Regions from separate parts of the Rhizobium oryzihabitans genome, predicted to be linked through region 3. Evidence: predicted binding sites of a transcription regulator. Region 3 holds the regulator's gene; each other region holds the start of a gene.

Region 1 (3,276 bases), 880 kb from region 3:
GCTGCAAAGAAGCAACGCCGACCCGAACCTATAGGACCAAGCCATGACCGATCTCGTTTTTACAGCAATGCCGGCTAAGGAAGCTGAAGCCTTTCGTGCAGGAGCTGGCGACGCCTATGGCAACCCGCCGGAAAAAGCCGTTTCCCCCGGCGGCATGCCCTGCCGCCATTGCCTTGCCCAGATTAACGAAGGCGAAGGAATGCTGATCCTCGCCTACCGGCCCTTCCCCTCGCTCCAGCCCTATGCCGAAACGGGCCCGGTCTTTCTTCACGCGGAGGCCTGTGAGCGCTATCCGCAAACGGATGCCGTTCCCCCGATGCTTAACAGCCCGGACTATATCGTTCGCGGATATGGCGCTGACAACCGCATCGTCTACGGCACCGGCGCGGTGACCGCGACCAGTGAGATCTTGGCACGCGCCGAACATCTTCTGGAGCGCGGCGACGTCGCCTATGTACACGTGCGTTCTGCCCGCAATAATTGCTACCAGTGCCGTATTGATAGAGCATAATCGCACGATTACTTACAATTTTAACAGCAGAGCTAAACGGCTTTCAAACTTTCAGCGCCATGATGCATGGTATCGAAAACAATTGATTTGAGTAGCAAAATGGCAAACAACCTTAATATGGCGACCCGCAGCGCACCGCGCAGCAAGACCAGGATTTTCGCGACCGTGCATTATTTCAGCCAGTCGACCCGGGGCCGCGTACTGGACCTGTCGGCCACCGGAATGGCGCTCGAACTGGACGGACCTTTCGCTGCCGCCAAGGGCAGCCGGGTCAAGGTGCAGAGCGAGGACCTTGGTTTCATCGAAGGTGAAGTGCAATGGCAGCACCAGAACCGCCTCGGCCTGCAACTAAGGCTTTCCAGCAACACGCTGGCGCAGCTTTCCTCCTATTTCCGCTTTTTCCATGAAGAAGTGAAGCCGACGCTCGCCCGCTGAAGACATCGGTTTCCGAAATCGGAATGCGCTGACCAAGCAAAGCGCATTCCCATGCGATGACGCGCGTGGCGCTCCCGTGACAAAAAATTTATCAAACGGTTGAAAAAGGCTCCGTCCGTCACCGCCCTGTCATTTTGATGATGGACTCCTCGGCGATTGCTTCTACCTTGTCGTTTTCCATGACAGAGCAAGCTTCATCCGAAGGAGTTCCCATGTCGTCGCTTCTCGCTCTCCACCCCATCACCCGCCGTTCGCTTCTCGGCGGCATTGCGGCCTCCTCGGCGCTGGTGATGCTGCACCCTTTTGCCGCGCGTGCTGCGGCCAATCAGGCGCATCTGCGCATCATGGAAACGACGGACATTCACGTTCACGTCTTTCCCTATGATTATTACGCCGACAAGCCGAACGACACGATGGGGCTTTCCCGCACGGCCTCGATCATCGGCACGATCCGCGCCGAAGCCGGAAACTCGATGCTGGTGGATAATGGCGACTTCCTGCAGGGCAATCCGCTCGGCGACTACATCGCCTATGAGCGGGGCATGAAGGCCGGCGACAAGCACCCCGTGATCAATGCCATGAATGTTCTCGGCTATGATTGCGGCACGCTTGGCAATCACGAATTCAATTATGGCCTCGACTATATGGCCAATACGCTGGCGGGTGCCGGTTTTCCCTATGTCTGTGCCAACCTCACCAAGGGTCAGCTGGCATCTGATCCCAAGCAGGACGAGCTGTTCTTCAAGCCTTACGTCATCCTCGAAAAACAGATCCGCGACGGCGCGGGCGTCACCAGCCCGGTCAAGGTCGGCATCATCGGCTTCGTGCCGCCGCAGATCATGATGTGGGATTCCAAGAACCTCGAGGGCAAGGCGCAGACGCGCGATATCGTCGAGGCGGCGAAAGCCTGGGTGCCGGTCATGAAGGAAGAAGGCGCCGATATCGTCATCGCGCTGTCCCATTCCGGCATCGACGGCAAGGGCCAGACCGATCGCATGGAGAACGCCTCGCTTTATCTGGCGGGTGTCGAGGGCATCGACGCCATTTTCACCGGCCACCAGCATCTCGTCTTCCCCGGTCCGAAGACCTGGGACGGCATCGAGGGTGTGGATGCGGTGAAGGGTACGCTTCTGGGCAAGCCTGCCGTGATGGCCGGTTTCTGGGGGTCGCATATGGGCCTCATCGACCTGCTGCTCGAAAAGGACGGCAAGAGCTGGAAGATTGTCGACTTCACCTCTGAAGCCCGTCCGATTTATCACCGCGACGAAAACCGCAAGATCGTTGCAGACTTCACGGACAAGCCGGAAGTCATCGCCGCCGCCAAGGCCGATCACGAAGCGGCGCTCGCCTATGTGCGCCGGCCGGTCGGCAAGACCTCTGCCCCGCTCTATTCCTATTTCGCACTGGTGGCCGACGATCCTTCCGTCCAGATCGTCTCCAACGCCCAGACCTGGTATATCAAGGACATGCTGAAGGAAGGGCAATATAAGGACCTGCCGGTGCTTTCGGCAGCCGCACCCTTCAAGTCGGGCGGTCGCGGTGGCGCGGATTATTATACCGATGTCCCCGCCGGTGACATCGCCATCAAGAACGTCGCCGATCTTTACCTCTACCCCAACACGGTGCAGGCGGTGCTGATCAACGGCGCGCAGGTGAAGAACTGGCTGGAAATGTCTGCCGGCATGTTCAACACGGTCGAGGCCGGCGCGAAAGACGCACCGCTCTTGAACGCGGATTTTCCGTCCTATAATTTCGACGTCATCGACGGTGTCACCTACCAGATCGATATTTCCAAGCCGGCGAAGTTCGACAAGGACGGCAAGGCGGTCAATCCCGACAGCAACCGCATCGTCAACCTGCAATTTGAAGGCAAGCCGATCGATCCCGAGCAGAAATTCGTGGTGGCGACCAATAATTACCGCGCCGGCGGCGGTGGCAAATTCCCCGATATCGCAGCCGACAAGGTGATCTTCGTGGCACCCGACACCAACCGCGACGTGATTGTGCGCTATATCATCGATCAGGGCACCATCAACCCATCGGCGGATGCCAACTGGTCATTCGCCCCTGTCGCCAATACCAGCGCGATCTTCGAGACCGGCCCGAAGGGTCGCCACTATGCGGCGGATATCAAGGGCGCGAAAATAGAGGATGCAGGCGACGGCGCGGAAGGTTTCGCAAAGTTCCGCCTGGTTCTCTGAGGATGCTCCCCCTCCCGGCGGGAATGCGCCGGGAGGGCAAACTGCTCATGAAGCCTCCGCCTAGCTAGCTGTCATCCGCGGGCTTGACCCGAGGATCCATTGACTGCGGCTGGGTGTGGATCCTCGGGT
Region 2 (3,276 bases), on a different replicon from region 3:
GTGGCCGAGAGAGTAGAGCGAGGCGGAGATGAACTGCATGACGCGGAACGTGCGATCCACCGCAAAGGGCGTCTGGCGTACGAACAGCCAGGACACGGCGAGAACCAGCAAGAGGGCCAGGAAGAAGCCGATGGCGGGCGACATGAAGATCGCGCCCACGGTTTTCAGCAGACCCGACCAGACGATGGAATTGAAACCGACCTTGGCAAATCCCGCGCCGACGAGACCGCCGATCAGCGCATGCGACGAGCTGGAGGGAATTCCGAAAATCCAGGTGACGATGTTCCAGACGATGGCGCCCATCAGCGCCGCGAAGATGACCTGCGGCGAAACGATGCCGGGATCGATGATGCCGGTGCCGAGCGTTTCGGCCACATGCAGGCCGAAGAACAGGAAGGCGATGAAATTGAAGAAGGCCGCCCATGCCACCGCATATTGCGGGCGCAGCACGCGGGTGGAGACGATGGTGGCGATGGAATTTGCGGCGTCGTGGAGACCGTTCAGAAAATCGAAGAACAGCGCGATGGCGATGAGGCCGACAAGCAGCGGCAGTGCAAGCGCGACTTCCATCAGACGTTCTCGATAACGATGCCGCTGATCTCGTTGGCCACATCCTCGAAGCGGTCAACGACCTTTTCGAGTTCGCCGTAGATCTCGCTGCCGATCATATAGGCCATGGCATCGCCGGCCGCGCCATGGCGCCGGAAGAGGTCTTTGAGACCCTGATCGTGAAGTTCGTCGGAGCGGCCTTCGACACGGGTCACCTCTTCGGCAATCGCCGACAGGCGCTGGGCATTGGTGCCGACCTTTTCCAGAAGCGGAAGGGCTTCGGCAATCAGGTTTGCCGCGCGCACGATTTCATGGCCCATCTCGCGCATCAGCGGGTCGAACTGCGTTTGTTCGAAAAGGCGGATGGTCTTGACGGTCTTGTGCATCATGTCGATGGCGTCATCCATCGACTGGATCAGGTCCTTGATATCGCCACGATCAAAGGGCGTTATGAAGCTGCGGCGCACCGCAAGCAGCACATCGCGGGTAATATCATCCGCCTGGTCTTCGAGGGCGACGATGAGGTCGCAGTTTTTCTCGACGTCGACGCCGCTCAAAAGGTGGTCCAGAGCTGCTGCCGCTTTGACGACGGTTTCCGAATGTTTGCTAAACAGGTCGAAGAAACGGTCCTCGCGCGGCATCAGCTTGCGAAAAATGCTCATCATGCGAATTGGCCCTCAATGGCGCTTTATTAGTTGTGGGGGGTGATTGTCATAAAACTGTCATAAATGCACGCAGGGCATTGATGCAACCCGGAAAATCAGCACTATCAACGGATATGAAATCCACGAAGAAAAGCCGGAAAGCCCGTCCGGCGCGTCCCCTGACATTGCTCCAGCAGCTCGCTGCGGTTCCCGAAAAGCTCTTCACCGGCGCTTTCCGGCAGCAATATGCCGCCCTGTGCTTCCGTTATGCCGGCAGCGGCGAAGAGATCGAAATCCTCGTTGTCACCTCCCGCGTCACGGCGCGCTGGATCATTCCGCGCGGCTGGCCGATGAAACGCAAGAAGCCGCACCAGGCCGCCGCAATCGAGGCATGGGAGGAGGCGGGCGTGCGCGGCCGGGTCAAAAAAGAGGCGGTCGGCCGCTACACCTATCTCAAGATGCTCGACAATGGTGATGTCGTTCCCTGCGTCGTCGATGTCTTCCAGATCGAGGTGACCGGGGAGGAAGCGAGTTTCAAGGAGCGCGGCGAACGCCTCGTCGAATGGGTTCGCCCGGACGAGGCGGCAAGACGCGTCCGGGAAATCGAGCTGAAGTCGCTCCTGGTCGATTTTCGCCCGAAGGGCAAAAAGAAGCGCCAGGCAGAGGACAGGCCCTGACCGCAAATCCCGTGGTCAAGTCTGCGACGGTGATGCCGGATGGTCTGCCAATCCGGTTTCGCCCGTCTCATCCGGCGCTTTCGGCAGCAGGCGGGCGAAACGCCGGGTGATGCTGTCGATATAGGACAGGATCACCGGCACGACGATCAGGGTGAGCAGGGTGGAGCTGATGAGGCCGCCGACCACCGCATGCGCCATCGGTGCGCGCTGTGCGCCGCCACCGCCAATGGCGAGCCCAAGCGGGATCATGCCGGCGATCATTGCAAGCGTCGTCATGACGATCGGACGGAAGCGGATGACGCCGGCGCTTGCCAGCGCCTCGTTCAACGACAGCCCCCGTTTTCTTTCGCGATTGGCAAAATCGACCAGCAATATGCCGTTCTTGGTAACTAGGCCCATCAACATGATGAAACCGATCAGTGAGAACATGTTGATCGTGCTGCCGGCCACCATCAATCCGAGGATGACGCCGATGAGCGACAGCGGTAGCGACGCCATGATGGCGAGTGGTTGCAGGAAGCTGCCGAATTGCGAGGCGAGCACGATGTAGATGAAGATGACCGCCATGACGAGCGCCTTGACCATGTGCCCAACCGTTTCCTGCATGGTTTCGGCTTCGCCTCCGAAGCGGATGCGGTAACCGTCAGGCAGATCGCGGGAGGCGGTCAGGCTCTGCAACGCATTTGTCACGTCCCCAAGCGTGCGGCCGCTGACATTGGCCGAAACAAGCACTTCGCGGCGGTTCTCGATGCGGCGGATTTCGGCGGGCGCCGGCACGGTGGCGATATCGGCGACCTGATCGAGACGCACCATGAGGGGCGCGCCGTTCGCTGCCGTGCGGCTGGTCGCGATCATCAGTTCACCCAGCGCCGTCGTATCGGAACGCCGCTCACCGGGCAGGCGCACGACGATGTCGTAGCTCGTGCCGTCCGTATCCGTCCATTTCGAGACGTCCTCGCCCCCGACGAGAGGAGAGAGTGCGGCGGCAAGATCGGATCTGGCAATGCCGAGATCGCTGGCCGCATCGCGTTTGAGGCGGATGGACAGGATCGAGGTCACGTTCTTGGCGCTGGACGTGACATCCACAAGACCGGGGATTTTTTTCATGTCCTGCACGAGACCGGCGGCGATTTTTTCGAGGATCGCCCGGTCGTCGCCGAGGATGCTGAGCTGCACCGGACTTTCGCCACCGCCTAGGCCGTTCTGCTGGATTGCGACGTCGATGCCGGGTATGGCCGACAGGCGCTTTCGGACGGGATCGGCGAGCGTCACCGGGGTTCGCGTGCGCGCCGAAAGCGGCACCAGCCCGACCTGAACGGCGGCGCGATGTTTGCCGGCGGCACCACCGGTATTGACGGTGGAATAAAGCATTTCGACCTCCGGGAATTCCCTGAGCGCCTTCTCGA
Region 3 (3,276 bases):
TCTTGGTCATCTTGTCGAAGAAAATGAAACGGACAAGATGTTCACCAATCCGGATGACCAGCGCACGCAGGATTACATCATGGGCCGCTTCGGCTGATCCCCGGCCGGCGCTTTCTCGAAACCGAACAAGACTGGTGCCTCTGCCGTGCCCGCTTCCGGGTACGCGCATGCAGGCCAAGCCGGAGGACTAGACCGTGACACAGACAACGACCCATTCGCATATCCTGTCCGCCTATGACGACGAATTGAAGTTTCTGACGCGCCGCATCGCCGAAATGGGCGGTCTTGCCGAGCAGATGTGCGGCGACGCCGTGCGTGCGCTCGTCAATTCCGATGCCGCACTCGCGCAGAAGGTCATTTCCGACGATACAATTCTCGACCATGCCGAACGCGAAATCGGCGACAAGGCCATCGTCACCATCGCCAGACGCCAGCCTGTGGCGGCCGACCTTCGCGAGATCATCGGCACCCTGCGCATCGCCGCCGATCTCGAGCGCGTCGGCGATCTGGGCAAGAACACCGCAAAGCGCGTCATTGCGGTTGCCGGAACCGGCGTGCCGCGCAAGCTCGCGCGCGGCATCGAACATCTGTCGGAGCTGGCGCTGGTGCAGCTCAAGGAAGTCCTCGACGTCTATTCCACCCGTTCCGCCGAGAAGGCCAATGCCATTCGCGAGCGCGACGAGGAAATCGACGCCATGTACACGTCGCTCTTCCGGGAGCTTCTGACCTACATGATGGAAGATCCGCGCAACATCACCACCTGCACGCATCTTCTGTTCTGCGCCAAGAACATCGAGCGCATCGGCGACCATGCCACGAATATTGCCGAGACGATCTATTACATGACCACCGGCAGCCAGCCGGAGGGCGAGCGTCCGAAGGACGACAGTTCCAACACCCTCGGTTCGGTGACCGAGTAACAGACAAGCAGAAGCTTGCGGAGTTCAATATATGGTGCCCAAGATTGCAGTTGTGGAAGACGAGGAAGCGCTGAGCGTCCTGCTTCGTTACAATCTCGAGGCTGAGGGATACGACGTCGACACGATACCCCGTGGCGACGAGGCGGAAATCAGGCTGCAGGAGCGTATTCCGGATCTTCTCATCCTGGATTGGATGCTGCCCGGCGTGTCCGGTATCGAACTCTGCAGGCGATTGAGAATGCGGCCGGAAACCGAACGCCTGCCCATCATCATGCTGACGGCGCGCGGAGAGGAAAGCGAGCGGGTTCGCGGTCTTGCCACCGGTGCCGATGATTATGTCGTCAAGCCGTTTTCGACGCCGGAACTCATGGCCCGCGTCAAGGCCATGCTGCGCCGGGCCCGGCCCGAGGTTCTGTCATCGGTGCTGAAATGCGGCGATATCGAACTCGATCGCGAAACCCATCGCGTTCACCGCAAAAGCCGCGAAGTTCGCCTCGGCCCGACGGAATTCCGCTTGCTGGAGTTCCTGATGACATCGCCGGGCCGGGTGTTTTCCCGCTCGCAATTGCTGGATGGCGTCTGGGGTCACGATATCTATGTCGATGAGCGCACTGTCGATGTGCATGTCGGCCGTCTGCGCAAGGCTCTGAATTTTTCGCACATGCAGGATGTTATCCGCACTGTGCGTGGCGCCGGATATTCGATGGAAGCCTGAGCGAAGCGGAGCCGATAGTTTCGCTGGCAACATGGTGCCGCAAAAAAGCAGGCCCGAAATCGGAAACGGTTTCGGGCTTTTTCTATATCAACATCCACAAAACTCAATGCCATTCTCCGTTTTCACGGAGGATCGGCAGCCAGTTGAAACCAGGATCGAAGGGTGACGCCCAATCGCGAGGGAGTGGCAAGGGTTCGGCGCGCTGTCATCAAGCTGACCGCGGAGCCGGCCTGTTTTTCGTCATAAAAAAAACGGGCCCGAAGGCCCGTAATTTTGAGTGTTGAAATGCGTGCCGCAACACTCAAGCCTTGCGGCGCTCGCTCACCGGCTGGTAGGCGAGTTTCGCATGGAACTTGCAATAGGGCGAAGATTCCAGCGCTTCACAACCGCAGAAATGGAAGTCGTCCTTCAGCGGATCGCCAACCGGCCACTTGCAGGTGCGCTCGGTCAGTTCCGTCAGCGTCAGGCGACGGGAAATCGGCGTGACAACGTTTTTGGAAGGAACGTAATCGAGAACCTGTGCGGTCTCGATGTCGATCTCCTCGTGCAGCGCCGTTGCCGCGTTCGAACGGGTGAGAACCCGCGCCGGGGCTGCGTTGGCGCGGCCTGCGAAAGTCGTCGTGCGCGGAGCAGGTGCAGCGGTGCGCTTGGGCGCGGAACGTGCCGAAGTGACCGGACCGCCAGCCTTGACGCGCCCCGGCAGGTTGAGACGATGGACCTTGCCGATTACGGCATTGCGGCTGACACCGCCCAGCTGCGCTGCTATCTGGCTGGCGCTAAGCCCTTCGGACCACAATTTCTTGAGTTTTTCGACTCGCTCGTCTGTCCAGTTCATGCCGCTTCTCCGCTTGTCGCGTGTATTTTCGGCAGAATCCCTCTCCGTCTCGCGGGCGTGCCGCAAGCGTGGTTTCCGCCGGATTTTTGGTGACTAGTTCCGCCGCAATGCAGTCTAGTAATTAGCGATTAACCTAGTGCCACGCAGAGTCCGTGGCAAGAGTCGGGGAATCATCTGGAATCGATTTTCCGGTTTTCCCCAACTTGCTGGCGAGTTGAGTCTGAAAGGCAACACCTTGGGGCTCACCGGCCGCCACCTACTAGGGCTTGAGAAGCCCGGGAAACGCGGACTTTTGTTGACATCGGCAAACGAAGTGACAATAGTGCCCCTGCCGCCGCGAGGCGGCATTTTTGATTTTCAGGCGAGGGATAACCCTTGAAGCCTATTGACAACCGTTGACAGCGCATCTGCGCAAGGAGTGATACAGCCATGGCCGAAGCCGCCGCGCCATTGTTTGATACGTTTTCCAGAGCCCCCTGCGCTTTGAGCGCGGTGAGGGCGTCTGGCTGTTCACGGAAAGCGGCGAACGATATCTCGATTTTGCGGCCGGTGTCGCCGTCAACTCGCTGGGCCATGCCCATCCGCACCTTGTGGATGCGATCAAGACGCAGGCCGAGAAGGTCTGGCACGTCTCGAACCTCTACGAAGTGCCGGGACAGGAAAAACTCGCCAGGCGCCTGACGGAAGCGACTTTCGCAGACAAGGTGTTCTTCACCAATTCCGGCGCGGAAGCACTGGAATGTGCAATCAAGACCGCGCGCCGTTATCACTATTCGAAAGGCCATCCGGAAAAGTTCCGTATCGTC

What was found. The regulator PhoB, encoded in region 3, activates phosphate uptake and scavenging genes when phosphate is short. The targets are predictions, from matches to a motif close to TGTCATNNANCTGTCAT.
Region 1: the regulator PhoB is predicted to act here: its motif matches at 1,063-1,079, upstream of G3A56_RS04820 (bifunctional 2',3'-cyclic-nucleotide 2'-phosphodiesterase/3'-nucleotidase).
Region 2: the regulator PhoB is predicted to act here: its motif matches at 1,259-1,275, upstream of G3A56_RS24990 (DUF47 domain-containing protein).

What each region holds. Positions count from the first base shown of each region.
Region 1 covers NZ_CP048632.1:884,218-887,493, forward strand. Annotated here, with positions in the region: gene G3A56_RS04810 (DUF1203 domain-containing protein) at 44-511, shown strand; gene G3A56_RS04815 (PilZ domain-containing protein) at 611-946, shown strand; gene G3A56_RS04820 (bifunctional 2',3'-cyclic-nucleotide 2'-phosphodiesterase/3'-nucleotidase) at 1,159-3,147, shown strand.
Region 2 covers NZ_CP048635.1:1,830,948-1,834,223, forward strand. Annotated here, with positions in the region: gene G3A56_RS24985 (inorganic phosphate transporter) at 1-570, opposite strand, end outside; gene G3A56_RS24990 (DUF47 domain-containing protein) at 570-1,214, opposite strand; gene G3A56_RS24995 (NUDIX hydrolase) at 1,328-1,870, shown strand; gene G3A56_RS25000 (efflux RND transporter permease subunit) at 1,886-3,276, opposite strand, start outside.
Region 3 covers NZ_CP048632.1:1,764,565-1,767,840, reverse strand. Annotated here, with positions in the region: gene pstB (phosphate ABC transporter ATP-binding protein PstB) at 1-97, shown strand, start outside; gene phoU (phosphate signaling complex protein PhoU) at 195-920, shown strand; gene phoB (phosphate regulon transcriptional regulator PhoB) at 952-1,635, shown strand; gene G3A56_RS09350 (GcrA family cell cycle regulator) at 1,937-2,470, opposite strand; partial or broken gene G3A56_RS09345 (acetylornithine transaminase) at 2,900-3,276, shown strand, end outside.